4 regions of the Lysinibacillus sp. FSL L8-0126 genome follow, and region 4 is predicted to be linked to each of the others. Evidence: riboswitches for the same ligand, from Rfam matches in the RefSeq annotation. Region 4 holds a riboswitch; each other region holds the start of a gene.

Region 1 (7,959 bases), 700 kb from region 4:
AGGACTAGTCCTTGTCAACTTTACGATTTGGTTTGGCTTTGCCTATGGATTAGGTTCGGGAGACCCCAAAAATTATTCATATGTCTTTGGTTTCCCTGCTTGGTTTTTCTATAGCTGTATTGCAGGGACAGGCTTTATGATCCTACTCATCTGGGTTGTAATGAAGCTCTTCTTCAAAGAGGTGCCATTTGATGATGAGGAGGGGGATCGCTAATGCACTGGCAAGTTGTATTTCCATTGCTATTATTTTTAATTATTATTTTCGGAATTGGTGTTTGGTCCAATAAGCATATTCGGTCCTCTAATTCATTCCTACAGGAGTATTTTCTTGGTGGTCGTGAAATGGGTGGTTTTATCCTGGCGATGACAATGATTGCTACATACGGCAGTGCGAGCAGCTTTATCGGAGGACCTGGTGTGGCCTATACGAAAGGGCTTGGCTGGGTGTTATTGGCAATGGCACAGCTGCCTGCAGGTTATTTTGTACTGATGATTTTAGGCAAGAAATTTGCTATTATTGCTCGTCGTTACCAAGCTATTACGTTAATCGATTTTTTACGAGAGCGCTACAAAAGCCATGTCATTGTCATTTTATCAGCCATTAGTATCATTGTTTTTCTATTTTCGGCTATGATGGCGCAATGGGTAGGTGGTGCACGCTTAATTGAGTCATTAACAGGCTTAAAATACACAACGGCACTATTTATTTTTGCGATTTCAGTGCTAGTGTATGTCATTATTGGTGGTTTCCGAGCTGTTGCTTTAACGGATACTGTGCAAGGTTCGATTATGGTCGTTGGCACAATTATTCTATTAATCGGCACTATTATTGCAAGTGGTGGCATCGATAATATTATGGCCTCACTTGTCGCTGAAAATCCTAATTTTGTGTCACCATTTGGAGCGCAAGGAGATTTAACACCATTGTATGTTTCGACATTTTGGATTTTAATTGGTGTAGGGGTTGTAGGGCTTCCGCAAATTGCTGTCCGTGCCATGAGCTATAAGGATTCTAAAAGTATGCACTTAGCCATCATTATTGGCACGATTGCCATCGGGACAATCATGTTTGGCATGCATTTAATTGGTGTATTAGCACGACCTGTCTTACCTGGCATTGAGATTGGTGATAAAGTAATGCCGCTTCTGACATTAAAGGTATTGCCACCATTTTTAGCGGGGATCGTCTTAGCTGCGCCAATGGCTGCTACCATGTCAACTGTCAATGCCCTGCTTATGCTGGTCAGCTCCACGGTTGTCAAAGATATTTATTTAAATTACATGAAGCCACAAGCTAGTGATGCAGAGATTAAACGTGCAAGCTTTGTTGTGACAACGGTTATTGGCTTAGCTGTTATTATCTTTGCGCTCAACCCACCCGATTTATTAGTGTGGTTGAATTTATTTGCTTTTGGTGGGCTAGAGGCTGTCTTTATCTGGACAGTAGTTTTAGGATTGTATTGGAAAAAAGCCAATAAATATGGTGCGATGGCGTCCATGATTACAGGCATGTCCTTGTATATTATGATTGATCGCTTTTATCCTTCCGTCTTTGGTATGCACACGGTTACGATTCCCATTGTTGCATCCTTCATTATTTTTATTCTCGTTAGCTTAGCCACAAGTCATAAATTCAAAAATGAGCAACTCATGATTTAAATCAAAGAACGCCGCAGATACAAGTCTGTGGCGTTTTTGTGTTTAATGAATCATAAAATCATAGGCATTTTTCGCAAGCAATGTCACTGTCACTACGATAAAGAGCGTACGAACAAAACCGCTTCCTTTTTTGATCGCCATTCGGGAACCAAGCATAGCGCCACCAATTTGAGCAATGCCCATCACGAAGCCATAAACAAAATGGATTTGACCTAAGTAGGCGAACATACAAAGGCCTGCCACGTTACTTGCCAAATTTAAAAACTTTGCATTTCCTGCCGCCTTTAAAAAATCAAAGCCTATCAACAAGAAGCTAAAGATTAAAAAAGAGCCTGTACCAGGTCCAAGAAACCCATCATAAAAACCAATGCCAAATAATAATCCCATAAATAATAGTAAGTGGGTTCTAGAGAGAGTTTTTACGCTAGAGACAGCGCCCCAATCCTTTTTGAAAATTGTATAAACCGCAACGGCTGCCAGCATCACGAGCATTAATGGCTTTAGTAATGCTGGATTGATTAAATGCACGGTCCATGCACCAAATAAGGAGCCGACAAAGGCAAGCGGGAAATATTTGAGAACGGATCGTATTTCAAGCTGACCAGAACGATAAAAGGAAATGGAAGATGTCAGTGAGCCCATTGTCCCGGCAAGTTTATTGGTTGCAACAGCAGCGGCTGGATTGAGGCCAGCAAACAATAAAGCTGGCAATGAAATTAAACCGCCTCCTCCCACTACTGAGTCGACAAAAGCCGCCAGAAATCCAAATGAAATTAACAGGATAAGAATATGTACATCGACTTCAAAAAACATATTACACCTCTTTTAAATTAGTTACTACTGAAATAGTAACTAATTTTAATTACGCTGTAAACCCTCATTTTTTCATTGGCAAATCTTCACAACAGTAGCCTATAATAAAGATAATGGAGGGATTACATGGAGGAATTAATCGCCCAGTTGAAAGACATGGGCTTTACAGAATATGAAGCAAAGGCCTATACGGCACTTGTGCAGCAAAGTCATGTTAGTGCCTATCAGGTCAGTAAAAATTCTGGTATACCACGCGCAAGAATTTATGATATTTTAAACGTCCTTGTAGAAAAGGGAATTGTGCTAAAAGAAGAAACGGCTGAACAAACGACCTATGCGGCTATGCCTGTGTCTGTGTTTTTACAGCAAATGCAGCAGCGCTGGCAATCGAATTTTACATCCATGAGTACGAAATTAGAAAAATTAGAGGAAAAAGTGCAGGAAGTGGAGCCAAAAGTAGTCATGCTAAAGGGCAAGGAGGCGATCATCAACTATTGCCAGTCACTTTTAAAAAAAGCCAAGAAAAAAGTGATTCTATCGATGTGGGAAGATATGTATGATACTTTAAGGGGAGATATTCAAGAAGTGGCACAGCATGTTCCTATTCATGGTATTACCCTATATGTAGGGGAACAGCTAGAGTCGATTGACCAGCATAGAGCTACACACTACACGAAAAAAACGTCTACACCACATTGGTTTATTTTATCGGTAGATGGTCAGGAAATGATTTATGGTCACTCTCCATCTACGCAAGAAATGGCCTTTATCACCAATGACCCTGTCCATATTTATTTGTTAGAGGATTATGTTTGGCATGACGTCCTTATCAATCGATTGGTAAAACGTGATGATCAGGAATTAGAAGACTGGATTGCTAAGGAGCGTAAAGCTTTTTTCTTAGAATAGTCATAAGGGAAGGGGAGTAACGTGAAAAAATTCGTGTTGCTAGGTTTAATGAGCTTATTAATGTTAGGAGCATGTAACGCTAAAACGCCTACCAAATCACTAATGATTCATGAGCTAACTGTCGTTCCAGACAATATTCAACAAAAAATTGAGGCTAATGATAAGATTCAATTATTGTATGAAGATGACTCTACGTATTATCTTGTTTATTATTCGAAAGGGAATGTGCTGGCAAGTATTGCGGCTGAAGAAAATAGTCAAGTCATCCAACTGAAAGAAGGTAGCGAGCAACGAAAAGTGGCTCAACCCTATGTATATAAAATCATCACCAAAGATCCTGAGCTATACACGATTGATTTGCGAATAAACGGCGAGAGTACGCCAATAGATCGCGTAACCTCTATATAAGACAAAAACCGAAATCCCATTAAATGAGATTTCGGTTTCTTTACAAGATATCTTAATAAAAGACTTTCTCTACATTGTATTTGGAGCGGAAAGTGTTAATCGCATATGTTTCGTAAATTTCACGTTCCATTGGATCTTCTACTTCATAGACCTCAATTTTGAACACTTCATCACGATGATTTTTCATCGGAGATACATTGTCCTCGAAATGCTTTTTAATACGTTGACGAATTTTACGTGCTTTGCCGACAAATAATAGCTCATTCTTGTCATTATAGAATAAAAAAATGCCGCCTTTATCACGTGTGATTTTATGGAAGTCAATAAAACCAAAGTATGGTGTGATAGGCACATCACCAGGTTTTACTTCTTGTTCACGTTGACGGATGACTACATCAGGTTTTGGAAATTCAATTTTAATCAAAGTATTCACGTTCCTCTCTGTTACTAAAGTTATATGGTAACATAAATACGGCATGTTTACCATAAATTTTAAATGTAGAAACACTACTTATAGCAAGCTTAGTGTACATCAAATAAACGAGGAACATGCATTTGAATCACAAAATATTCTATGAATTATTGATATTCTAACTAATTCATGCTACAATTCGATGTAATTAAATAATCTTATCAAGAGAAGCTGAGGGATTTGGCCCGATGACGCTTCAGCAACCTCTAACAATTGTTAGAAAGGTGCTAATTCCAGCGAAGGATTTTTCCTTTGAGAGATAAGAGTGGACGTGAAAAAATCCTTCTCATTCTATCTCGTATGGAATGAGGAGGATTTTTTAATTTGTCAGCAAGGTTTGCTAAAAGAGAGTGATCAAAGAGAGGGGAACGCAAGATGCCAATTAATATTCCGAAAAATTTACCAGCTGGAGAACATTTACGTGAGGAAAAAATCTTCGTCATGGAAGAGGACCGTGCGAAAACACAGCAAATTCGTCCGTTAAACATATTAATATTGAATTTAATGCCTGAAAAAGAAAAAACGGAGCTTCAATTACTACGTTTATTAGGGAATACACCGCTACAGGTAAATATCACCTTTTTAAATACGGCCACACATGAGTCGAAAAACGTCAGTAAATCACATTTACAGCTATTTTACACAACGTTCAACCAAATTCGTCACCGTCGCTATGACGGGATGATTATTACGGGAGCACCTGTAGAAAAAATGGCCTTTGAAGAAGTTAACTATTGGCGGGAAATTTCAGAAATTATGGACTGGTCCAAAAAGAATGTGACATCCGTTTTACATATCTGTTGGGGGGCACAGGCGGCACTGTATCATCATTATGGGATAGGAAAGGTAGAACTTTCAGCTAAATGCTCAGGTGTCTATTCCCATGTAATCACCGATTTAACAGTGGATTTAGTACGTGGCTTCAGTGATTTATTTACCGCTCCACATTCACGCTATACTTCTGTTTCGATCGACGAGGTTCGCAATCATCCAGACTTACGATTATTATCCTATTCAGAGGATGCAGGTGTGTTCATCGTCCAATCAAAAGATAATAAAAACATTATGATTACAGGGCATCTGGAGTATGATGCGACAACATTAGCCGATGAATATAGCCGTGATGTCGCAAAGGGCATAGATATCGCTGTTCCTGTGAATTACTTCCCGAATGATGATCCATCACAGGAGCCAATGAATACATGGCGTGCCCATACGCATTTATTATTCTCTAACTGGTTGAACTACTATGTTTACCAAGAAACACCATACGAATGGGATTTTGTAGATGAAATTGAATATCATATTTAATTAATAAAAAGTCTAATTTCTTTTCTCACCATAAAAGAAATTAGACTTTTTGATTGTCATTCGTTGTTTCTGTATTAGGCGTTTCGGTACTTTGAGCTTTGGTTTTGCGATTTCGTATAACTGCGACAATCAATAAAAGTATCGGTAATAAAATGGTGATTATAAAAGAAAAGATTGGCCAAATTTCATTATTGTAATTGGTTGAATGTACAATGTCTGGATGAATAATTTGAGAAAGCCCAATGACAATTAGACCCATCGGTAATATGAGAGGGCGATGATCCTTGATTTTTAAAATTTGCGCAAGACCGACAACAGTCGTATAGAAATACATAAATGTGCGAATATAAATGGATGAAATCCACATAAAGGCCATGATGATTTCAATGCGCTGCAAAAAATTCCCTATCGATATTCTTTGCGCTAAGGCATAGCTAGGAAATGTTCTAGATGACGTATTCTCAGGTCCTAAAACAAGAATCGATAGCACAATCAACGTAATTAAGACGATGCCACCGAGGATTGTCCCAAAATATAACCCTTTCTGTGCAGATGGCTGTACATTGACACCAGCAGGATACAGTATTAATAACACCAGTAATGGAAAGGAAAAGATACTCATAAAGCGTGCAATACTATAAAGCATAGATGTTTTGGTTGCTTCTAATAAGGGTTGAATGTTCTCAAAATGAATTTGAGGCGTAATACAAACCATAAAAAAAATAAAAATAAAGACAAATGCTGGAAAAATAATTTCTGCTGAACGGGCAAAGGTCTCAATGCCTAAATAAGCAGCGTACATAATGATAATACTAAACATCAAGGCAAATGCTAATGTCGGAGTCTCCGGCATGACTTCGGTTTTCATAAAAATACCGATAAAATAGAGTAATTCTCCAGCAGATAGAAAGGTTAAGATTAGGAAACAACTGGCTGTGATTTTTCCAAAAAAACGACCAAGAATTTTTTCATTTGCCTCTACAAAATTAAGTGACGGTGTTTGGTTGGCTAGTGTTAAAAATAATTTAACGGCCAGCAGGCTAAGGACAACTCCAATGCAGGCGGCAATCCATGCATCTTGCTTAGCGGCACCCGTAATACTAGAAGGGATAATTAAAATTGCCGTTCCGATAGAATAGAGGAATGTAATGATTGTAAATTGTCTTGAACTAATAATCTCTTTTTCCATCGAGCAACCCTCCATTTTTTATCCTTCTATCTATTTTGTTAATGACACAATATAATCTTTAATTGGTGTAAAGATAAAGGTAATCAAATCCAATGGGCTTGGAATATGGATTTTTAGCGCATTTCCCATATTCAAAGCCGTTCCGATGAGAAGCAAAATAGAAAATACGACAATGGTTTTTGAATCATGCTGCTTTTTTAGCTTTGGTATAAAAATAAGTGCTAGGATCATTGAAATGATAAAGATGGCTACAGCTAGCACCATTTCGTTACTCCTCCTTTGGCTTGTTTAATAATGAATTTTGCATCGTACCTAAACCTTGTGTCGTTACTTTCACTTGCACATCTACCGCCAAATCTGGAAAGATGGAAGCCCACTCATCCTTAATTTTTTTCCACTGTTTTGGATCTGCACGATGTAAGGCATCACCGAAACCAAACACATCAACCTCATATTGCTGTTGTATTTTCTCCAATGTTTTTTGAATTCGTTCATCAATGCCCTTAGCTGTTTTTTTATTGACATAATCAATGGATTTATTTTTTGTAAGATCGATATCACATTCGACCTCTCCTATGTTCTGCTCAACATTAATACGGACATCAATTTTCGGCATTCCGTTATCAAAAGACCCTTTCACTTTTGTTGTGGATTGAGTGATTTCAGATGATAGAGTTCCTTTCTTTGGGCAGGCTATGATTTCGATCGTACTCTGTATTTTATCATTCAGGAAACTAACGCTTTTACTTTCTCCCTCAGTCAATAGCCCAATATATTTATCCCCTTTAAAGACCGCTAATCCTGCATACTGCAACAGCACAGGCGTTTTAACTCGTTGCACATTTGTTTGATCTACACCTAATTTCTTATCACCATGTACTTCAATAGCAGTAATTAATGCCCCTTTATGTTTATTCGTTAATGTATTGACTAACTCATCTATATTGACAGCTATTGTGGCGCCCCAAGCTTTTTCAGAGACATCAAGGGAATTTAACATTTTATTAGCGGGTATCTTTTCAATGGGCGTTAGTACATTTAACACTTCCTTCGCTGTCGCTTCATGAGACATAATGACATCGAAATCCTTACGAAATTCATGGTCCCTTACAATTAAATCAAGTGAATCACTAATTCCTTCTTTTGCTAGATCTTCCCCTAAAACAACCACTTGAAGATGGGCAAAATACGGTTTTCG
Region 2 (7,959 bases), 1.9 Mb from region 4:
TAAATTATGTTAATTATTGGTAAATCAACATTTTTTAATAATTGCAATAAAAATAACCCCCTCAAGTACCATTAATAAGCGATACTTGAGGGGGCTAATAAAAAAGTAAGTGAGTTAGATCACTCACTTACCCTTTGAATTATTGTACTGGTACTACTGCACCTTTCCATTCTTCTAAAATGAAGTCTTGGATTTCTTTAGAAGTTAATACTTCTAATAATTTTTTAATTTCTGGTCTTGTTTCGTCGCCTGCACGTACTGCGATGATATTCACATACGGAGATTCTTTGTCTTCAAGAGAAATAGCATCTTCGATTGGATTTAAACCATTATCGATCGCAAAGTTAGAGTTGATAAGTACTGCATCGCCCTCATCATTTTCATACATTTGTACAAGCATTTCTGGTGCAGTATTCGCATCAAATTTAAAGTTTTTAGGATTTTCTTCAATATCCTTTATTTCTGCTGCCGTTTTATCAATACCTTCTTTTAATTTAATTAAGCCTTTAGCTTCCAGTAATGATAGCATACGACCGTGGTCTGATACTGAGTTAGAAAGTAAGATTGTTGCGCCTTCAGGCAGATCTTCTAAAGTTTTATATTTTTTTGAGTAAATACCGATTGGTTCAATATGAACGCCACCAGCATTCACGAAATCATAGCCATTATCTTTAATTTGTAACTCCAAGTATGGAATATGTTGGAAATAGTTTGCATCAAGTGTTTTTGAATCTAGATCTTGGTTTGGAAGAACATAATCTGTATAAGTTTCAATTTCAAGGTCGATGCCTTCTTTAGCTAAAATTGGTTTTGCTTTATCTAGGATGACTGCGTGTGGTGTATTAGAAGCACCTACTTTTAATGTTACATTGTCTTTACTATCTGTTTGATCAGATGCTGAATTGGCATCTTCCTTTTTATCTGTACCACAAGCTGCTAATGCTAGTACAAGTATAGATAAAAATAATCCTGCTAATAACTTTTTCATTTATGACACTCCCTTTTATTTGTTTCAAATATGTTAGCGGTTAGAACCGGAATAACCTCTTTTAGTCTTACTAACGTTTATCGATCTTCACCGTTATGAGATCACCAATCCATTGAATGATAAATACAACTACTAAGATCAGAATAGTTGCCATTAATGTTACATCTTGGCGGTTTCGTTGGAAGCCGTCTAGGAAAGCTAAGTTACCAAGACCACCTGCACCGATAATCCCTGCCATTGCAGTATAACCAACGAGGGCAACAGCCGTTACAGTAATCCCTGAAATTAGTGCTGGTAAAGATTCAGGGATCAGTACTTTCCAAATAATTGTGGATGTTTTTGCCCCCATTGAACGGGCTGCTTCAATGACACCTTTATCTATTTCACGTAACGCAATCAATACCATACGAGCGTAGAACGGGGCTGCACCAATAATTAGAGCAGGTAATGCCGCATTTGCTCCCCGAATCGTACCAAGTAAGAATTTCGTAAATGGAATTAATAAAATAATTAACACGATAAATGGGATGGAGCGGAAAATATTAACGATTGAACCCGTTAAAAAGTTAACCATTTTATTAGCCCATAGCTGATTAGGGCTTGTTAAAAATAGAACGATCCCAATGACTAACCCAAGAATAAATGTGACAACTGTAGAAATTGCCGTCATGTACAATGTTTCATACATAGCTTGCCACATATTTTCCCAGTCTACGTTTGGAAAAAGATTAGTTAGCATTTGCGATCACCTCCGTTTGTACTTCGACTGTATTTAAATAACGAAGGGCTTCAGCCACATTTGTTTTCGAGCCATCAATTTGCACAATCAGTGTACCGTATGCACCGTTTTTCGTTTGCGAAATATTACCATGAACAATGCTTACTTCTACATCAAATTGTTTCACAAGATGTGAGATAACCGGCTGCTCGGTCTTTTCACCAACAAAAATCAGTTTGACAAGTTGTCCAGTTGGATAATTTGTTTTGATTTGTGCCACCGTATCCTGTGTTTCCTTTGTATCCGTAATCTGAGATACGAATTTTTTAGTAATAGCCGCTTGTGGTGCTTGGAAAACTTGCAATACCTCACCACGTTCCACTATTTCGCCTGCCTCCATGACCGCTACACGATGACAAATTTTGCGGATGACATGCATTTCATGGGTAATCAAAACGATTGTTAAGCCTAAACGTTCATTGATATCAACGAGTAAATCAAGAATGGCATCCGTCGTTTCAGGATCGAGTGCGGAAGTCGCCTCATCACATAGTAAAACCTCTGGATTATTCGCTAATGCACGGGCAATCCCTACACGCTGCTTTTGTCCACCAGAAAGCTGGGATGGATATGCCCTGTCACGTCCCTCTAGACCAACAAGTGCAATTAATTCCTTTACTCGTGCTTCACGTTGAGCCTTTGAAACACCTGCTATTTCTAGAGGAAATGCAATATTTTCGGCAACTGTTCTAGACCAAAGTAAATTGAAATGTTGGAAAATCATACTTACCTTTTGTCTAGCTGCTCTAAGCTTTTGCCCTTTAATCGATGAAAATTCTTGACTGTTCACCGTTACTGTTCCTGTTGTCGGTTTCTCTAAACCGTTTAATAAACGAATCATGGTACTCTTACCAGCGCCACTATAGCCGATAATGCCAAAAATTTCACCTTTATTGATGGTAAGGTTGACGTCTTTGACTGCCGTTAATTCGCCATTTGCTGTTTTGTACTTCTTCGTAATATTTTGAAGCTGGATCATAGCGAATACTCCTTTTCTCATATAGAAAACCCCTTCACTCACAGACAAGTAGAAGGGGTCACGTATAATAACGTTAAACCGTTCTCTCATCTTTCAAAGAAAAATCTTTGAGTGATTTGGCACCTTTTCACTTTGTGATGGTTGCCGGGCTTCATAGGGCACTTCCCTCCGCCACTCTTTATAAGAGTTCGATATATTTAATGTTTTAGTAATATATTTGATACTTTACCACGCTAGTAAAGTTCAGTCAATTGATTTTTTTAACAATTCGTATAAAAATGGTACGGATTGAAAAGCATAAATCTTATCTGTCACTTTTCCGCCATCACTAACAAGTAAACACGGAACACTTTCAATTTGATGCTCAACAGCAACATGCTCTAAAAAATTTATATTCGCTTTACCTATTGGTAGCTGTGGCAGTAATTGTTCAATAATGGCCATCATTTTAGATGCCACTGCACACGTTCCACACATCGGTGTATATAAATAAAATGCAGCTTTCTGTCCCGACTGTTTAGCCGTTTCCCACTGCTCTTTTGACCATTCTTCCATTTCCTCACGCAACCTTACAAAATATATTCATTATGGATTGAAAAATGTGCACGCAGTAATATCATCGCTAACACTTTTCTTGGTGTCGTCTCTACTTCCTTATAGGTTGGCATTGTACGTAAATGCTCTGCCTCTGGATAATGTCTGTCCATTAATGCACGCAGCTTATCGCCTGAAGTATCTGCATCAAAAAAAGTAAATAGCTCACAGCTCTCATAGGGATCGAGCAGCTCTTCTAATTGATGCACACCAATTGTACCATTCGTACATAGTATTGTAACATTCTCATTTAAAATTGGCTCAATTTGTAGCTTATCTGAGCGTCCTTCTACTATTAAGCATTTTCCCTCGAACATTACGCCACCTCCATTTAGACATACCCACTTATAAGTCATTATATAACAAAAAACGCCGGTAGTTTCCGACGTTTTTCGATTATAGCTTGTCTTATTCAGCGATCATTTCTTCGTATTGCTCTGCTGTCATTAGTTTTTCAACTTCTGATGCATCAGCAGGCTCCACAACGATCATCCATGCTTTTTCATATGGTGATTCATTAACGAATTCTGGGCTATCTTCTAAATCTGCATTTACTTCAACTACAGTACCTGAGATTGGTGCATACAATTCAGAAACAGTTTTAACTGATTCTACGCTACCGAATGGATCATCTGTTTTGATTTCGTCGCCAACTTGTGGAAGCTCAACGAAAACGATATCTCCTAATTCAGATTGTGCGAAGTGAGTAATACCAATACGTACTTTTCCATCTTCTGTTTTTACCCATTCATGTTCTTCAGAATAACGTAAGTCTTTAGGTGTGCTCATGCAAAAAACCCCTCCATAAATATGTAATATATTCACTTTCAGTGTGCCATACTTCTCCTATAAAAACAAGATTCAATTACGTGCCAGCTTAATTGCAGTCCACAATTTTTTCAAGTTACTTGAAATACATCTCTGTTAAAAATTTGTGACATCTGCCGGTGACTTTATCTCGGTTAGAAGAGTCGTTCGATCCTGTTTAAATACGGCTATTTCCAAGTTTGCTCAAAATCTGATTCTTTAAACCCTAGCGTTACTTTTTGGCCATCCGTTACGATTGGACGTTTGATTAACATCCCATCAGAAGCAAGTAGCTCCAGCTGCTCATCTTCAGTCATTTCCGCTAGCTTGTCCTTTAAACCAAGCTCACGATATTTCATACCCGATGTATTAAAAAATTTCTTCAAAGGCAGTCCACTGGCATGCCAAATGGCTGTTATTTCATCCTTTGTTGGCGATTGCTCTACAATGTGTACCTCTTCATAGGAAACCTCATGATCATTTAACCACTTTTGTGCTTTTTTACATGTCGTACATTTCGGATAATGGATAAATTGAATCGTCATTAAAATGCTCCTCTACTGTCTTTTTCTGTAGTATACCATCATAATTGTTTCGAATGGTGGAACTTCTCTCATTTTCGTAAGCCTAACCATCCGTTTTGCTGTTCTATTCATCACTTTCTCTATTTTATACGTCAATCTAGCTGTTCTATCCGTCAGTTTCAAGCTTCTATCCATCTCTCATAAAAAAACCTAGCTATCCTCTTACAGATAGCTAAGTGAAAGTGTATGCTATTAAACAATATATTTTTCAGCTTCGATTAGTTTAACAGAAGCTTCACGTTTCTTCGCAATTAAGTTATAAGGATTATTGCGTGTTAATTTACGAAGTGCAGATAATGTCATACGTGCTGCATCGCCATCTGCTGAAGCAAGAATTGTGTCTTTTGCTTCCTTTTCGATTTCTGTGAATGCTTCTTGGCAGAAGATTTGCGTGTATAGCAATTTCTGCTGTGCTTTTTCAGCGCCATCACGAGCAATTGCCTTTTCTGTACGTAAGACAGCTGACTCCATTGCAAATAATTGATTAGCGATATTGGCAATATTCACTAATACCTCTTGCTCCTGATCAAGCTTCGCACCAAAGCGTTGTGCTGCTAAGCCTGCAGCTAATACAGCAATCTTCTTAGCATTTTTCACTAAATATTTTTCTTGTGCTAGTGGCTCTGTACCGATGTCTTCTGGCATTAACATTAGCAGCTCTTGCTGTAAATTTTGAGCAACTTGTAATAAAGGAAGCTCGCCTTTTAGCGCCTTTTTCATAAATGTGCCAGGGACAATCATGCGGTTAATTTCATTTGTACCTTCAAAAATTCGATTAATACGAGAATCACGGTAAATACGCTCTACCTCATATTCAGCCATAAAGCCATAACCGCCATGTAATTGTACGGCTTCATCTGCAATATAATCTAATGTTTCCGACCCAAATACTTTCGCAATAGAGCATTCAATTGCATACTCAGCAATAGCACCTGCAATTACTTTTCCTTGCTTTTGCTCTTCAAGGCTTAACTGGCTTAAACGATCCTCAAATAGACCAACAGTACGATAGTTTAATGATTCGGACGCGTACAATTGAGAAGCCATTGTTGACAATTTCTCTTTTGTTAGATTGAAATCAGAAAGCTTTGTTTTAAATTGCTGACGTTGGTTTGTATACTGGATAGCTAACTCCAATGCACGTTTAGAGCCACCAATTGTGCCCACACCAAGCTTATAACGACCAATATTTAAAATATTGAAGGCAATGACATGCCCACGACCAATTTCACCTAATAGATTTTCTACAGGTACTTCCGCATCTTCTAATACTAATGTACGAGTTGACGATGATTTAATCCCCATTTTCTTCTCTTCTGGGCCTACTGAAACGCCATTGTAGGCACGTTCTACGATAAAGGCAGAGAATTTATCACCATCAATTTTTGCATAAACAACAAATACGTCAGCAAAGCCTGCATTTGTAATCCATTGCTTCTCACCATTTAAAATATAATGTGTGCCTGCCTCATTTAATTTTGCAGTCGTTTTTGCCCCTAGAGCATCTGAACCTGAACCTGGCTCTGTTAATGCATATGCTGCGATTAATTCACCTGAAGCAAGCTTAGGTAAATATTTTTTCTTTTGATCTTCATTACCAAATAGAACGATTGGTAGTGAACCAATCCCAACATGTGCACCATGTGTGATGGAAAAACCACCTGCAACAGACATTTTCTCAGCAATTAAAGCTGAAGAAACTTTGTCTAGTCCAAGCCCTTCATATTCTTCTGGCACATCTGCTCCAAGCAAACCTAATTCGCCTGCACTTTTTAGGAGACGCACTGAATGCTCAAATTCATGGTGCTCTAAATTTTCAACTACTGGTAAAACTTCATTTGCTACATATTCCTCTGTTGTTTTAGCAATCATCTTATGCTCGTCAGTGAAATCTTCTGGTGTAAATACACGATTTAATTCCACATCTTCAATTAGAAATCCGCCGCCTTTAATGAAATCAGTTGTTTTTTCAGTCATGATAAATTCCTCCCAATATATCTATTTTGATTGTTTAATCCCCAAATGAACATGTATAGAAAAGCTTGATGTGAACATGTTCGGAGGCAACCGTAAACCGTACACCTCAAGCTGATCTAGAAAATTTTATAAAATTTCAAATACACCAGCAGCACCCATGCCGCCGCCAATACACATTGTCACCACGCCATATTTCTTCCCTTGACGCTTCAATTCATGAATAAGCTTTAACGTTAAAATAGCTCCTGTAGCACCTAGAGGGTGACCTAATGCAATTGCTCCACCATTGACATTGACTTTTTCTTGGTCGATGCCTAAATGACGTACTACCTGTAATGATTGAGAAGCAAATGCTTCATTGATTTCCCATAAATCAATGTCATCTATGGATAAACCTGCAATTTCTAACGCTTTAGGTACTGCCACAATCGGACCAATTCCCATTACTTCAGGAGGCACACCACCAACTGCAAAGCCTAGGAATTTTGCCATTGGTGTCAGTCCTTGCTGTTCGGCCTCCTCACGATCCATCACTAGTACAGTTGCTGCACCATCAGAAGTTTGAGAGGCATTACCAGCCGTTACACTGCCCTTTACATGGAAAGCTGGACGCAATTTTGCTAAGCCTTCAACTGATGTACCTGGTCGTACACCTTCATCCATACTAAATGTAAATTTTTTTACTTGTGGTTTATTGTGGTCGTCTACGTAATGCTGTTCCACTTCGATTGGTACAATTTCATCATTGAACTTGCCTTCTTTAATCGCCTTTTCAGCAAGAACATGCGAGCGAACTGCAAAAGCATCTTGATCTTCACGACTAACATTGTACTGGCGAGCCACTTCCTCAGCCGTATGCCCCATACCCATATAATATTGCGGAGCCGTTTCAGCTAATGTCGGATTTAAGCGTGGTGTATTCCCCACCATCGGCACCATACTCATAGACTCGACACCGCCAGCTAGAATCACCTTTGAATGACCTAGCATAATTCGTTCTGCTGCATACGCAATTGCCTGTAAACCTGATGAACAAAATCTATTAATCGTTAGCGCAGGAGTTGTATCTGGTAATCCTGCTAGTGCCCCAATACTACGTGCTACATTCATCCCTTGCTCTGCTTCAGGCATCGCACAGCCTAAAATTAAATCATCAATCGGTCCTTCATAGCCCGCTCTTTTCAATGTTTCTTTGACTACAACAGCACCAAAATCATCTGGTCTTACTGTTGCTAAAGAACCTTTTTTTGCT
Region 3 (7,959 bases), 1.2 Mb from region 4:
AAACTCACCAAATGCTTTGACAGAAAGAACATTCGTTAAAGTAAGTGCTACGGTTAGTAACAAACTTAATAGCCATAAAGGCATCCCGTCATACCAATATTGAATAATGGCTGCCGCTGCTGTTGCTTCTAGTGCAATCGCAATGACCCAGAAAAACCAGTACAGCCATCCAATCATAAAACCTGCCCACGGGCCAATGGCTTCATGCGCATAATGTGCAAATGAGCCACTCGTTGGATTAACAGCTGCCATTTCGCCTAGCATACGCATAACTAAAATAACGATAATTCCTGCAAATATATACGATAAAATGGCCCCTGGACCAGCTAAATTAATAACTGAACCACTCCCCATAAATAGGCCAGCACCGATTACTCCTGCAATAGCAATCATCGTCATATGCCGCTTCTTTAACCCTCTTTGTAAATGCGTTTGTTGCTCCATATCTGTCACCCCTTTTAGTAGATTGCTTGATCGCTTACAAAAATTTTACATGTTTCATAACGTTGAAGTAATAGACAAACTGTAAAATTATATACTTTTGTTTTAAACATAATGTAAAATAGACTAAATATTCTTAAAATACTATATCCACGAATTTATAAGAAAATATAAATCATCAAACAGAAAAAATATACAATACATACAACTAAGGGAGGGGCTAAATTGAGTCCGTTTCAACTTAAAGTACTAGATGTTTTGGAAAATAAGTATTTTCATAAGGCAGAGGTTGTGGCAGGTCATGAAGGATTATCAAGGATTATCAAATGGGTACATGTTCTTGAAATCGTACAAGTTGATCATTTTTTAGTTGGTGAGGAGTTAGTATTAACAACAGGAATTAGTCTCCAGCATAGTATCGCTAATTTTACCGCATTTGTAGAAGCCATCATTCAAAAAAATTGTGCTGCTCTTTGTATTGAGTATGGCTCTTATATTCAGACCGTTCCAAAAGCAATACTAGCACTGGCAAACCGGCATCAGTTTCCCATTATTGTTTTTCATGAGGCAGTTCCTTTTGTTCGTATTACGCAGGATTTACATAGCCAAATTATCAATCAGCAATATTTAATGATTTCTTCGCTAGAATCTTATGCACAAGCTTTGAACAAAAATGCTGTCTTAGGACAAAATACAGAAGATATTTTACAAAATATGTATAATGAATTAAAAACACAAATCATGTTTTCCATTAAGGGACGCAATCCTATTTTTTTCCCCAATACGACACACCAAAAACGTCAGCAGCTATTAACATTGAACAAGTCTGCTCAGCAATTTAAACATGGGCCTATTTTTATCTTTGATCAGCATTATGCAAATTTAACACTCTATCGAGAGGATGGACTATTTTCAGAGTTTGAATTATTAATATTAGATCGTACAGCAACGGCGCTGGCACAGCTATTAATGCGAGAGTTTTATATTGAGGAAAAAAAGAATATTGAGGATGCTACAATTTTAGTCGATTGGATTGATCAAAAATTATCTAAGGAAGAAATCTATAAATTTATCGTTACACATTACGCGGGCTATACACAATCTAATGGAGCTGTCTTTATTTTATCCTCTCCTACTACAATGACAAAGACACAGGAGGATATGGTCTATAGTAAGCTTTATTATCGAAATCTCTTTGAGCAACATGGATTTATGCCATTTTTATTCGAAAGAAAAAGCTATATTATTTTTATTTTACTTCATATGAAAGACAGTAAAGCTATTCGTGACATATTGAATAGCATTTTTTCCACACTGCCCAATACCGACTTTTATAAAAAGCAGCAAGCACAAGGTTTTCAAATAGCCGTTGGAAAGGTTGTTTGCGATGTAGAAGAAATTCCTAAAAGCTATCAAACTGCTTTAGAAACTTTATATATTTGCCGCAAAGTGCAAACGTCCTCTTTCTTTTATGATGATTTGCATTTATATCATTTAATCTATAAATTACAAATGCAAGTGAATTTACAGGAAGTGATTTACGATTATTTACAGCCCGTTATTGAGTACGATAAAAAATACAATAGCAAGCTTCTTGAAACATTACAGGTTTATTTACAAACAAATGGCTCCAAGCAGCAAACAGCCAACCAATTATTTATTGTTCGTCAAACACTCTATCACCGCTTAAGAAAGCTTGAAGGTTTACTAGGTGAAAATTTCATGAAAGGACATAACCGCATTACATTAGAATTTATGCTATTGGCAAATTCATTGATTGAGGATAAGGGCTAGAAAAAAGATGGCACGCTCAAAAGATTACTCCCTCTTGAGCGTGCCCCTCTATTAGCCTTTCACGACAACATCATGATATAGTCCTGGTCTACGGTCGTCATAAACTGGAATTCTTCCACGTACTTCATCGACAATAGAAAAATCTACATCAATCACCGCTACTTCTTCATCCTCTGCACCGATCCAAAGTACTTCTCCCCAAGGCTGTATGATCATCGATTGGCCATTAAAGTTTTCTACCTTTTTTGAAATGCGATTAACTGCTATTACAAAACATTGGTTCTCAATCGCACGAGCTTGCAGCAATGTTTTCCAATGATCAATCCTTGGTGTTGGCCACTGGGCTGGTACAAATAATACCTTTGCTCCTTGTAATGCGTGTGCACGTAACCATTCTGGGAAACGAATATCATAGCAAATGACCCCAGCAGCTTCAATATCTCCTAGAGCAAATCGATTCATTTCATCCCCTGCTTCTAAGTAGAGATGCTCATTCATTAAACGGAAAAGATGTGCTTTGCTATATTCCCCTACAAGTTCTCCATTGCGATCAAATGTATACATCGTATTATAAAATTTGTCGCCTTTCTTCGTTGAAACAGAACCACCTACAATATGTACACCAAGTTCCTGTGCTAATTCAGCCAAGAAGGATTTCGTACGTTCACCATCGACATCCGCTAGTTCAGGCAGCTTCTCTAACGCATAGCCTGTATTCCACATTTCAGGCAGCACAATGATTTCTGCTCCTTTTTTTGCCACTTCTCGAATCTTGTCCTCAGCTCGTGCAAAATTTTCTTCTACTTTGCCAAAGCCAACATTTAATTGAATACAACCGATTTTCATAGCCATTCCTCCTCTAGACAATTAACAAAAAAAGTAATACTATTTGCTTCATATTCTTCAATAATAATTATTATATTCTGAAAAGGGTGATCATGCATGGAATTCTCTAAAAAACTACAGCAACTACCCACTCAATTTTTTGCAGCGTTAGTTCAAAAAGTAAATAATGCCTTAGAAGAAGGTCGCGATGTCATTAATCTTGGTCAAGGAAATCCCGATCAACCAACGCCCCCTCATATCATTCAAGCATTACAGGAGGCGGCTGAAAATCCACAAAATCACAAATATTCACCATTTCGCGGTATCGCTGAATTACGCCAAGCAGCTGCCGACTATTATAAACGTGAATATAATGTGAATCTAAATCCTGACACAGAGGTAGCGATTCTTGGCGGGACAAAAATTGGACTCGTTGAGCTACCTTTAGCCGTATTAAATCCAGGTGATACAATGCTCTTACCAGACCCTGGCTATCCAGATTACTTATCAGGTGTCGTATTAGGTGATGTCCATTTTGAAGTGATGCCACTTTTAGCTGCAAATGATTTCTTACCTAATTATCATACATTACCTGATGAAGTGAAAGAGAAGGCGAAGCTACTTTACCTAAATTACCCGAACAACCCTACAGGTGGTACAGCAACACTTGCGTTTTTTGAAGAGACCGTTCGCTTTGCGAAGGAACACAATATTATCGTATCACATGATTTTGCTTATGGGGCAATAGGATTTGACGGTAATAAACCTATTAGCTTCCTACAAGCTGAGGGGGCAAAAGAAATAGGAATTGAAATGTACACACTCTCTAAAACTTATAATATGGCAGGCTGGCGTATAGGCTTCGCTGTCGGTAATGCCGACATTATTGCTGCCATTAATCTAATTCAGGATCATCTGTTTTGTAGTCAATTCCCTGCTATTCAACAAGCAGCAGCAACGGCACTTACAGCTTCCCAAGAATGTGTGGATGAACTGCGAGCTACCTATGAAGGTCGCCGCAATGTACTCATTGAAGAAGCTCAAAGAATTGGTTGGCATGTAACGGCTCCAAAAGGCTCCTTCTTCGCATGGCTCCCTGTACCATTCGGCTATACTAGCGAGCAGTTTGCCGATTTATTATTGGAAAAGGCTGATATCGCTGTAGCAGCAGGCAATGGCTTCGGCCGATATGGCGAAGGCTATATCCGTGTTGGTTTACTTGTTAGCGAGGAACGCTTACGTGAAGCAATCCATAGAATCGAACAATTACAATTATTCAACCCTTAACCATGACATGAGGCTGGGACAAAAGTAAAAATGTTAGACCGATTATAAGCTCGGTCTAACATTTTTTAATTCAGGAAGGAACATGCAACTCAGTGAAAAGAAAAGTTAGTACATTTTCGCTATTTTTCAATTTTCCTTGGCTGCTGTAAACCGTGTTCTAATGGATAAAATTGAACATGGCCTGTTTCTTCATCAAATTTTCGAAAGTGCTGGATGCCTTGAACCTCAGCTAGCACTATGTCAGCCGTAATGACAGGGTTCCCCCTCTTCATTAAATGCCCCCCTGACACAACGCCACATTGATCACTCATAGAACCATGGAAATGTGTTTCATATCCCCCATCGCGCTTACATACTACGCCAGAGCCTTGGATCAATTCAAGTGGCCCTTCTTTTTTTATGACATCGCTAAAACTTACGTTAATCTGAGATGTTTCATCAGGTACTAAATAAACAAAGCTACTCTTTTGAAGGCTACCTATACAGCTAACAATTGTTGCTGACTCAATATGGTTCTCCTCACAAAGTGCCTCCATTCCTTCAATAATGTCTGTACCCATTAGCAATCGAGCACTTACAACCTTGCCAAATGAACCTATACCATAATTAACTCTTACAGACATTGCTATCCCTCTTTCATGACGAAATATTATAATAATATAAAAAATTTAAAAAATATTTATTGACTTACTATAACCTATAAATTATATTAGTTCTATCGGAATTACAAAAAAATATGATAAATCTCTTATCAAGAGTAGCTGAGGGACTGGCCCTATGAAGCTCGGCAACCTCCTTTTAGAAGGAAGGTGCTAAATCCTGCAAACGATTATCGTTTGATAGATAAGAGAGGACATTTTTTCATGAGCCTCTCTTAGTTTGTAAGAGAGTTTTTTTATTTTCAAAAACCGATAAAAACAATCTTGGAGGTAGTTTTCATGAAAAAGAAAAATAAATTTTTAGTAGGTTTAGCAAGTCTTACATTAGCAGCAGCTCTAGCAGGTTGTGGCTCTAAAGAAGAGAGTAAAGGTCAAGCTGAAGCAATTAATGAAAATAAAATCGTCGTAGGTGTCACGTCTGGTCCACACGAACAAATCGCAGAAGTTGCAGCGAAAGTAGCCAAAGAAAATGGGCTAGAAGTAGAGCTTAAATCATTTTCTGATTATGTTTTACCTAATACATCCTTATCTGAAGGAGATCTTGATGCGAATAGCTATCAACACGAGCCTTTCCTCGATACGTTTAATAAAGATCATGATACAAATTTAGTGCCAGTAGGCAAAACAATTTTAAATCCAATGGGTATTTACTCTGAAAAATATAAATCCTTTGAGGACATTCCAGATGGTGCAACATTTGGTTTACCAAATGATCCAACAAATGGTGCTCGTGCCCTCTTTGTTTTACAAGAAGCAGGCTATATAAAATTAAAAGATGGGGCAGACTTAACAGCCTCTATCCGTGATGTAGAAGAAAACAAAAAGAATTTAAAATTCATCGAATTAGAGGCAGCTCAAATTCCTAAGCAGCTTAGTGAAGTAGATGTAGCAGCTATTAATACAAACTTCGCATTGGAAGCTGGCATTAATCCTAAAGATGACGCTATTCTTTTAGAATCTACTGACTCTCCATATGTGAACTATATTGTGGTACGTGCAGAAAATGAAAATGACCCAACAATTAAAAAGTTCGTTGAGGCTTACCAATCTGATGAAGTACGCCAATTCATTGAAGAAGAATTCAAAGGTTCAGTAATCCCTAGCTGGTAATACATTCAGGAAGCTTCTAGTAGCTGAAGAATCTGCCGAAATTCCTCTATGGAAAACGAGCAGATTCTTGCTTTTTAGGAGCTTGAGAAAGGAGCAATCAATCGGATGATTCAATTACAAAATATCTCAAAAGAATATAAGACGAAAAAAGACATCATTAAGGCTGTAGATGGAATCAATCTCCATGTAAAAAAAGGACAAATTCATGGTGTGATTGGCTATAGTGGTGCAGGTAAAAGTACACTCATTCGTTGCGTCAATCTACTAGAGCGACCTACAGCTGGAAAAGTGTTAATCGACAATGTGGACATTACTGCCCTTTCTCTTCATGAATTACGGCAAACACGCCAAAAAATCGGGATGATTTTCCAACATTTTAATCTATTAAAAACGGCAACCGTTTACCATAATATTGCTGTTCCTTTAAAGCTACTTGGCTATAACGAGAAAGAGGTAAAAAACCGTGTGGCTAAATATGCTGAAATTGTTGGATTAACAGACAAACTAGACAGCTACCCTAACCAACTTTCAGGTGGGCAAAAGCAACGTGTTGCTATTGCACGTGCCTTGGCACAGGAACCAGAGGTTCTACTTAGTGACGAAGCAACAAGTGCACTCGACCCTGAAACAACCGAAGCCATTCTTGAATTGTTGTTAAAAATTAACCGTGAATTAGGCATTACGATCCTGCTGATTACACATGAGATGAATGTCATTCAGAAAATATGTGATGAGGTTTCTGTTCTTGAATCAGGAAAAGTGGTGGAATTTGGTACGGCTATTGAACTTTTTGCTAAACCGAAGCATCCTACAACGAGAAAGTTTTTAAATACGATTTCACAACGTAATTTATCCCCTTCCCTGATCGAGCAGTTAAATGTTTCAGGCAGTGTCATTCGTTTAACCTTCCTAGGTGAAAGTACTGGTAAGCCATTACTAGCAGAAGTTACGAAAGTGTATGATGTACAACCAAATATTTTAACGGCAAATATTATTGAATTAAAAAACGGCATTGTTGGTAACATTGTGGTGCATTTACATGGAGAGCTTCACATTGTCCAAAAGGCACTTACATATTTTACGGAAAATGGCGTCGCGGTGGAAGAATTAGGAGGCGAATTCAATGAGTAGTATTCAAAGCTTTTTTACAGATTGGTCAGATGTAATTGGCAAATCAATTATCGAAACATTTCAAATGGTCGGAATTTCTTTATTGTTTTCCATTCTCATTGGGATTCCATTGGGACTATTAATCGTATTAACACGACCAGGTCAATCCTTTGACAATAAATTTTTATATCAATTTTTTAATTTAGTCATCAATATTATACGTTCTGTTCCATTCATCATTTTATTATTCTTCATCCTACCTTTTACTAAGCTGATCGTCGGCACAACAATTGGGGTTAAAGGTGTTATCGTTCCGCTAGTTGTCTATACAGCTCCTTATATTGCTCGACTGATGGAATCTGCGCTATTAGAGGTGGATTCGGGAGTGGTAGAAGCCTACACAGCCATGGGTATTAAACGTCGCCATATTATTTGGCATGTGCTATTACGTGAAGCTCGTCCATCTATTATTTTAGGCTTAACAATTGCCACAATTGGTTTAATCGGTGCTACGGCTATGGCAGGAATGGTTGGTGCTGGAGGTTTGGGTGACCTCGCCTATCGTTATGGTCATTTACGCTATGAGGTCGATGTTATGTATGCAACTGTCTTTATCTTAATCATTCTTGTGCAAAGCATTCAATCCATCGGCAACCGCTTCGCTGCGAAATTGAAAAAGGATTAAGAGGAGAATGACAATGACAACTGAAATTTATGTAGAGAAAAATGGTTA
Region 4 (7,959 bases):
TTTTCTTTTAAGCTTTTTAAATAGGCATGGGCAATCGGCTTTACATAAGAATTCAACACCGTTGTATTCGTTCTTTCATACTCACGATATTCTTTAATGGTTTCACTTGAAAGTGTGATATACACCTCAGGCCAAATTTTTAAAATTTCCTCTTTTAGCTGTTGTTCATGAATAGGGTTTTTATAGCCGTGAATGAATGAAATGGCAATCGCCTCAACACCCAATTTTTTAAATTTACGAACGATTTCATCGACTTCTTCGGTGTTAAGCGCTTTCATAATATTTCCTTTAAAATCGATGCGTTCATCCATTTCCTGTCGTAAGTAACGTTCTACAAATGGTTGTGGCTTTTTATATTTAAAGTTATATAAGTCCGGTCGATTCCCACGTGCAATTTCTATGACGTCACGGAAGCCTTTAGTTGTAATTAACCCAACTACGCCCCCTTTTCTTTCCGTTAATGTATTGATAATAACCGTTGAACCATGAATAAATGATTCAATCAGAGATTCTTCTGTAACATGTCGTCCTAATACATTTAATATGCCATCCTCAAAGTGACCAGGTGTTGTATGTCCCTTATCAAAATGAAGATTTCCTTTTTCATCTGTGAAAACTAAGTCGGTAAAAGTACCGCCAATATCTGTTGCGATTTTCAAGACTGCATCCCTCCATGTTCCTATTATCGGAACAGTGTTCCGAATTAGAATTAAGTAAATTATATTTAAAAGAAAAAGAAAATTCAATGTATTTTTTAAATAAAAATTCATTTGACAATTAATCTGCGTTGTAAAAATCCGCTCTATCTTTCCAAAATCAGAGAACTATTAATAAAAAATACCAAAAACATTTATATAAGGAAAGTTCTCATGATTTTTTTGCAACATAAAAAAGATCCTAATTTTCACTAGAATCTTAAAATTTTTTAAAAAAATTAACTTTTATGAACTTTCACTCATGTAGTAGATGAAGAAATCAACTAAAATTTCACATTTATGCCATCCTTGAATTGTAAATAGACGATGAGTCGTGCGGAAAATAAATAGTAGCTCTCTTCCAAATTATGCAGAGAGCATCTAGGAACCAAGTTTTCCCCTTTATCCATTAAAAAAAGCTGCCCATTTAAGTTGGGCAGCTTTAAAGAAGATATTAGAATAATCCTACTGCATGGCCTTCATTATCAACATTCATGCGAAGGGCAGCTGGAGTTTTAGGTAGTCCTGGCATGGTCATAATATCGCCTGTCAGACAAACTAGGAAGCCTGCACCAAGCTTTGGAATAACTTCACGAATTGTGATCGTAAAGCCTTCTGGTCGGCCGAGTAAACTTGGTTGGTCGGATAAAGAATACTGTGTTTTCGCCATACAAACTGGCAGAGAGTCCCAGCCGAATTTTTCGATTTGAGCAATTTGTTTTTTGGCTTGATCTGTAAATTGTACATCTTTTCCGCCATATACCTTTTGCACAATCGTACGCACTTTTTCTTCAATGGACTCCGTTACATCATATAAAGGAGAGAAGTTGTTTTCTTCTTCAAGCACAGCTAATACTTGTTCAGCTAGTGCTAATCCGCCTTTCCCGCCCTCTTCCCAGACATTTGTACGGGCAATACGAACTTGATTTTCCTGACACCAGTTCAGAACAGCCTCTAGCTCCGCCTCTGAGTCTGTAATAAAACGATTTAACGCAATAATCGGTTCAACACCAAATGTACGTACCGTATCAACATGCTTAGCTAAGTTTTCAATTCCTTGTAGCAGGGCATTCACATTTTCGTCAACAAGTGCCGTTTTCGGTACACCACCATGCATTTTTAAGGCACGAATCGTTGCTACGATAACGACTGCACTTGGTTTAAAGCCCGCTTTACGTGCTTTAATATTCATAAATTTTTCAGCACCTAAATCGGAGCCAAAGCCCGCTTCTGTTACGACAATGTCCGCTAGCTTGCGAGCAGTTTGTGTCGCCATAATGGAATTACAGCCGTGGGCAATATTCGCAAATGGACCACCATGTATAATAGCTGGTGTTCCTTCTAATGTTTGAACTAAGTTTGGCTTGAAGGCATCTTTCAATAATAATGTTAAGGCACCTTCTACTTGTAAATCACGTACAAAGACAGGCTCACGCTCAAATGTATAGCCAACCACAATGCTAGCTATGCGTTCACGTAAATCCTCAATACTTGTCGCTAAACAGAACACCGCCATAATTTCGGAGGCCACTGTAATATCAAAGCCGTCCTCGCGCGGCATGCCCTGAACAGGGCCACCTAATCCCACAACCACTTTACGAAGGGCACGATCATTTAAGTCCATCACACGCTTCCAAATAATGCGTCGTGGATCAATGTTTAATGCATTTCCTTGATGGATATGATTATCAATGAATGCGGATAAAGCATTGTTGGCTGTTGTAATCGCATGAAGGTCACCAGTGAAATGTAAATTAATATCCTCCATTGGTACAACCTGTGCGTAGCCGCCGCCAGTTGCCCCGCCTTTTACGCCCATAACTGGACCCAATGAAGGTTCCCGTAAAGCGACCATTACTTTCTTATTTAATTGATGAAGAGCATCTGCTAGTCCTACAGTAACCGTCGACTTCCCTTCACCTGCTGGTGTCGGACTAATAGCTGAAACTAGCACAACCTTTGCGTCCTCACCCTGAGCTGTAATTTTTAAAGGATCAATTTTTGCTTTGTAGCGTCCATACTGCTCAAGAGCATCCTCTGGAATACCCGCAGCATTGGCAATTTCCGTAATCGGTTTGATTACTGCTTGACTAGCGATTTCTAAATCTGATAATGGTTGATTTTTCGTTGTCATTTGGCATCCTACTTTCTATGTTGTTCATTTCCATTATAGTCTTAATTGTGAAAAAAAAGAAAGCCAGATACACAAGCATTTCGACAATCAATTGACATCTTTGTTCAATTCATGTATGTTCTAAGAGAAAATGCAATTTTTCACATTTTCTCAATGATAGCACAACTTAGTTAACTTTATTTTACATTCAAGCGCATTGGAGGCGAATGCTTATGCAACAGGGGATCGTAAAGTGGTTCAATAATGAAAAGGGTTATGGCTTTATTGAATGTGATGATGGAGAAGATGTATTTGTACATTTTACGGGCATCCAGGAGGAAGGCTTCCGTACACTTGAAGAAGGTCAGAAGGTGTCATTTGATGTTGTGGAAGGCAATCGAGGACCCCAGGCATCAAATGTTGTAAAATTATAAGCTCCAAAATTGAAAGTGGATGAGGTAGATGAATAGTGCTCAATCCGCTTTTTGACATGTTTGCACATAAAAATCCACTTCAACTGTTGAAGTGGATTTTTAATTTATCTATTAATCCAATAAAAAGCACCTGGACAAACTAATGTTTCCTTTGTTCGGTGTGGATCTTTCAATGTTACACCGATGGGTCCTTCCTTTAAATGCCCTAGCGTCATGGCAGATGCTGCCGCCTCCTCATAAAAATCCAAGCGCATATTTGGTAGCTGTAGTGACACAAATTGCTCATGCTGCTCGGAATCGGGTAGCTGTAATACCTTTTGCCAAAGCTGAACCGTCTCCTCCACATCCTTGACAAAAAACTGAATAGATTCCATTGTGATGGCTTGGTTTTCATCGATTGCACCACTAGCTTTTAATTGTGCCAAACGTTCCTCATCTTCATCTGCCCATTCAATTAAGAATGGAAAATCCAATGAAAGGTTGGGCATGCCAAAATGCAATAGCTTCCATTCTAGTGTCGTGCCATCTGGTCTTGTTCGGCTACAAGCATCGGGACCATATACTTCAAAGCCCAATGCACGCAATCGTTGACCCTCGTCTTCAATATTTTTGGTGCGCAAGGCAATTCGTGAAAATCCTTGGCGCTCACGATCACGTTTAAACGTATAATGTAGGGAATAAGGGTACAAAGCCGCTTGCTCAAATAAATCACGATCATAAATAGCGATTTGTTCAATATAGCTTAAGCCAAAATAGCTTAGCGTATTATAAGTCCCCCACATCGTGTGTTGACCACCGTTCACTGTACGGACATTTCGTTTATTGAAGAAAACCTTTATATTTTCTGGTGATTCTACTTGATGTACCAGATGATCAAAATATAAAGTCATGGCAATTCCCCTTTCTTTCCCCCATTAGCTTTACCTGGATGTTTAATTGATTTAAAATTTACTTAAGAAAAGGAGTTACTATATGGTATGAAAAAAAGTGCAATTTACCTACTAACTCCGTTAACTAATTTATGACTAACTATAAAGAGGTGATTTGAATGACAGATCAAGTAGCTGCTTTTAAATTGGCATTAGGTAACTATCCTACAGGTGTAACGGTTGTGACAGCATGTCATGAAACGAATCCAATTGGCTTAACAGTCAATTCTTTTGCATCTGTTTCCATTGACCCACTACTTATTTTATGGTCACTTGATAAAAAATCTCAGCTCCATTCTTACTTTATGGGTGCGGAAAAATTCGCTGTCAATATTTTAGCGAGTAATCAAGAGCATTTATGTACATTATTTGCAAGTAAAGTCCCGGATCGCTTTGCTCAAGCTAAATGGTCTACTTCTACTTTTGGGCTACCGATTTTACATGATACAGCAGCTATTTTACAATGTAAATCATTTCAGCAAATAGATGCAGGCGATCATACTATTTTTATTGGGCAAGTGCTAGACATTACAAATTCTCAAAAAGAACCCCTTCTCTATCATCGTCGTCATATCGGTCCAATTCCAAAAAGCTTTTATAGCTAATTTCCATAAAAAAGAGCCACTTGTAAGCAATGGAAACCATGCTTATTGGTGGCCTTTTCACATCGTTCAACTGAAATGAGCATTATTTCTTCTGTGGAAATCTCTGCTTTTCAAGCCTATTAATTTGCACAATCACACCATCTTGAATCGTAATATTCACTTCACCAAATTCAAGATTTTGAATTGCCTTAGCAATTGCCTCTAATTTTTTATCATCTACCTTTGCCGATTGAGCCATACGATACACCCCCTCTTTATTCTCCTAGTTGTACAAAAGAGGCCAACGCATCAAACCGATTGATAGCCCCTCCTATCTCTCAGACACCATCTGTTGGATTTGGCACCTATCTTCTCGGTTGCCGAGGCTTCATGGGGCCAAGTCCCTCCACCTCTCTTGATAAGAGTACTGCGTTTCTTGAAAATAATTCTATAATTCTGTTATCCGAATGTCAATATAAAATATTAGAAAACCTAGTTGAATACTTTGTAATAGCATCCTCTCTGTTATAATTCACTCATAATCCTATCGTATTGTATGCTATGTCAGTCTATCTAACCACAATGGCAAAGAAAAAACTGTGTAGAAGTATGACCTTCTCCACAGTTCATCACGTTATTCCCTATGCAAACATTCCATTAAAGTTTGTGCTGTCTGTTGCTTGCCCATCACCTTAATTGGTTGTCCCTCAGCAGGCACGATCCAATGAGGCTCATCTCCGCCATATAAAGACTGCGAGCTATTTGCAACCATAAATTGAGCATGCGCGGCTTCCATACGCAGTCTTGCACGAGCGAGTAAAAAATCCTCATCATTTGTAGCTTCTAGCTTAAAGCCCACTAGCGTTACATTCGGTTGCCAGCCCTTGATTTGCCCTAATACTTTTGGTGCCTTTTTAAAATGGATAATAGGTGGTTCGTCAGAAGGCATTTTCCCCGCTTCCTCCATTAAATTACCGGATTGATCATAAACCTTGTCAATAACCCAATCGGAGCCAGCAGCAGCCATAATAACAATATCGACTTGTTGTAGCTGAACCGCATGACGTACCTTTTCTCCTAAATCCTCAATACCTTCAAATTTTACCAATGTCATTTTGTCGTGGTTTGCTGGAAGCTGTGCAAAGTAGCCATGCATATATATTACATTCGCACCCTTAGCCAATGCGGCCTCTGCTAAATAACAGCCCATTGTCCCTTTTGATAAATTCGTGTGCCCTCGTACACGATCCCATTTTTCAAGTGTTCCCCCACTTGTAATGAGTACGGTTTTGCCTTGTAATGTCCCCATACACTCACCTATTTTCTACAATATATACAAATACTATTTTAACGTAATGTAAGGATGTGCTTCAATAGCCACAATCATAGCGTACTATTTTGCTCTTTTAACCAAGCACTTAATATTTCCGCAAATTTCTTGGTAACAGGGGAAGCATGGTGCTTCATCGCAATTCCAATGGTACGGTAGCCTCCTTGCTTTAGCGGGATTGCTTTTAACGTTGATGGTAAATGTTGAATGACCAATTGAGGCAAAATACTAATGCCCAAATGATGGGAAATCATTGAAAGAATCCCTACCTCCTCAGAAAGCTCAAAGCGAATATGGGGCTTTACATGATATTGCTCCAACAGTACCTTTACATCATTTGTCCCTTTATAGGAAGTCATGATAAAAGGCATATCTTCTAGGTCAACAATATCAATTTCTGTCTTATGAAATAAAGGGCTTTTATCTGAAACAATACATAATAAAGGGTCTTGTTGTAATTCCATAAATTGATATTGCTCTGATTTTTGACCATTCAAGAATCCTACTTCGACTTCCCCACTTAGCAGCCATTGTTCAATTTCGTAATAATCTCCCTCTCGTAACTCTACTTGTATCCCTGGAAATTGATGATCCATAATACGAACAATTTCTGGCATCCAATTCGAGGAAATACTTGAAATAACGCCAATTCGAACTTTCCCGCGTGTTACACCCAGTATATGGGCCGCTTCCTGCTGCAATAATTCCTGGGCATCCAGAACCTGACGCATCGCCCTTAGCATGGTCTGCCCCTCACTCGTCAGTGTTACACCTGCACGACTTCGATGAATGAGAGCAAAGCCAAATTCTTTTTCTAAACTAGACACGGCATGGCTCACAGCAGACTGCGTTAGTCCTAGTGCATCCGCTGCTTTTGTAAAGCTTGCTACCTCTGCCACCTTTGTTAAAATCTCATATTTAACTAAGCTCATCCGTCATCCCTCTATATACATGAATTTTTTTAATCCTATTCATTATAAACATTCGTTTTACTAATCACAATACAAGATATATAGTAAATTTTAGTATAAAAACTGTTTTAGTACACAGATGGTAGGTGAACATAATGAGTATCCAAGGAAAAGCAAATGTATTGATGGTTATTGTCACAATGTTTTGGGGACTATCTTATACCTTTATGGTCATGGGGCTTGAAACATTGGCAGTTTATAATGTGGTGGCATTGCGTTGTATCATTGCATTTTTCGTAGCAGGACTTATTTTTTATAAACGGATGATCAAAGTAAATGGTAAAACATTAAAATATGCGGCTATTCAAGGATTTTTATTATTCATTGTGTTCGCGTTAAGTTTATTTGGTTTACAGTCTACTTCTGCCTCAAATGCAGGCTTTATTTTAAGCCTAACCGTAGTATTAGTGCCGATTTTCAGCAGTTTCATTGAAAAAAAATTACCATCGAGAGCCGTTAGCTTTGCGGTCATTTGCACGATGATTGGTATTACAGTCTTAACAGCACATGGCTCATTCACCTTCCATAAAGGGGATTTATTAGTAGCCATTGCAGCACTATGCTATTCCATTTATTTACTACTGAATAGCTCATTTACACGAAATGTTGAATCCATTTCATACGGAATTTATCAGCTCGGCTTTGCTGGTATCTATGCCCTTGTCTTAACATTTATATTTGAAACACCGACATTGCCAAATTCAATGTCATCTTGGCTGGCTATTTTAGGGCTCGGTATCATTTGTAGTGCATTTTGCTTTGTTGGCCAAACTGTTGCACAACAGTATACTTCTGCTACACATACAGGACTTATTTTTTCATTAGAACCAATTTTTGCAGCCATGTTTGCCATGATGTTTATTGGTGAAAGTTTAACAGTGAAATTAGTGATTGGCGGTAGCT

What was found. A riboswitch is a leader RNA that binds a small molecule or an ion and turns the genes downstream of it on or off. The one in region 4 is predicted to bind S-adenosylmethionine.
Region 1: another riboswitch for S-adenosylmethionine. It lies ahead of metA (homoserine O-succinyltransferase); the one in region 4 lies ahead of MHI34_RS21640 (YezD family protein).
Region 2: another riboswitch for S-adenosylmethionine. It lies ahead of MHI34_RS12240 (methionine ABC transporter ATP-binding protein); the one in region 4 lies ahead of MHI34_RS21640 (YezD family protein).
Region 3: another riboswitch for S-adenosylmethionine. It lies ahead of MHI34_RS04690 (MetQ/NlpA family ABC transporter substrate-binding protein); the one in region 4 lies ahead of MHI34_RS21640 (YezD family protein).

What each region holds. Positions count from the first base shown of each region.
Region 1 is NZ_CP152028.1:3,745,967-3,753,925, forward strand. It holds gene MHI34_RS18110 (YhdT family protein) at 1-214, shown strand, start outside; gene panF (sodium/pantothenate symporter) at 214-1,659, shown strand; gene MHI34_RS18120 (TSUP family transporter) at 1,702-2,472, opposite strand; gene MHI34_RS18125 (TrmB family transcriptional regulator) at 2,599-3,381, shown strand; gene MHI34_RS18130 (hypothetical protein) at 3,403-3,789, shown strand; gene MHI34_RS18135 (nucleotide excision repair endonuclease) at 3,842-4,267, opposite strand; SAM riboswitch class I at 4,417-4,527, shown strand; gene metA (homoserine O-succinyltransferase) at 4,637-5,572, shown strand; gene MHI34_RS18145 (endospore germination permease) at 5,613-6,761, opposite strand; gene MHI34_RS18150 (hypothetical protein) at 6,792-7,025, opposite strand; gene MHI34_RS18155 (Ger(x)C family spore germination protein) at 7,030-7,959, opposite strand, start outside.
Region 2 is NZ_CP152028.1:2,502,531-2,510,489, reverse strand. It holds gene MHI34_RS12250 (MetQ/NlpA family ABC transporter substrate-binding protein) at 140-988, opposite strand; gene MHI34_RS12245 (methionine ABC transporter permease) at 1,059-1,727, opposite strand; gene MHI34_RS12240 (methionine ABC transporter ATP-binding protein) at 1,717-2,745, opposite strand; SAM riboswitch class I at 2,829-2,932, opposite strand; gene MHI34_RS12235 (thioredoxin family protein) at 2,989-3,300, opposite strand; gene MHI34_RS12230 (TOPRIM domain-containing protein) at 3,315-3,656, opposite strand; gene gcvH (glycine cleavage system protein GcvH) at 3,748-4,128, opposite strand; gene MHI34_RS12220 (arsenate reductase family protein) at 4,335-4,691, opposite strand; gene MHI34_RS12215 (acyl-CoA dehydrogenase family protein) at 4,923-6,707, opposite strand; gene MHI34_RS12210 (acetyl-CoA C-acetyltransferase) at 6,834-7,959, opposite strand, start outside.
Region 3 is NZ_CP152028.1:982,543-990,501, forward strand. It holds gene MHI34_RS04665 (amino acid permease) at 1-444, opposite strand, end outside; gene MHI34_RS04670 (PucR family transcriptional regulator ligand-binding domain-containing protein) at 667-2,235, shown strand; gene MHI34_RS04675 (carbon-nitrogen family hydrolase) at 2,287-3,081, opposite strand; gene MHI34_RS04680 (pyridoxal phosphate-dependent aminotransferase) at 3,178-4,347, shown strand; gene MHI34_RS04685 (PPC domain-containing DNA-binding protein) at 4,467-4,970, opposite strand; SAM riboswitch class I at 5,093-5,197, shown strand; gene MHI34_RS04690 (MetQ/NlpA family ABC transporter substrate-binding protein) at 5,286-6,116, shown strand; gene MHI34_RS04695 (ATP-binding cassette domain-containing protein) at 6,222-7,247, shown strand; gene MHI34_RS04700 (methionine ABC transporter permease) at 7,240-7,911, shown strand; gene MHI34_RS04705 (enoyl-CoA hydratase-related protein) at 7,925-7,959, shown strand, end outside.
Region 4 is NZ_CP152028.1:4,442,668-4,450,626, forward strand. It holds gene MHI34_RS21615 (hydantoinase/oxoprolinase family protein) at 1-659, opposite strand, end outside; gene MHI34_RS21620 (formate--tetrahydrofolate ligase) at 1,150-2,829, opposite strand; gene MHI34_RS21625 (cold-shock protein) at 3,042-3,242, shown strand; gene MHI34_RS21630 (VOC family protein) at 3,347-4,132, opposite strand; gene MHI34_RS21635 (flavin reductase family protein) at 4,291-4,776, shown strand; gene MHI34_RS21640 (YezD family protein) at 4,859-5,014, opposite strand; SAM riboswitch class I at 5,084-5,180, opposite strand; gene MHI34_RS21645 (phosphopantothenoylcysteine decarboxylase) at 5,390-6,064, opposite strand; gene MHI34_RS21650 (LysR family transcriptional regulator) at 6,139-7,017, opposite strand; gene MHI34_RS21655 (DMT family transporter) at 7,152-7,959, shown strand, end outside.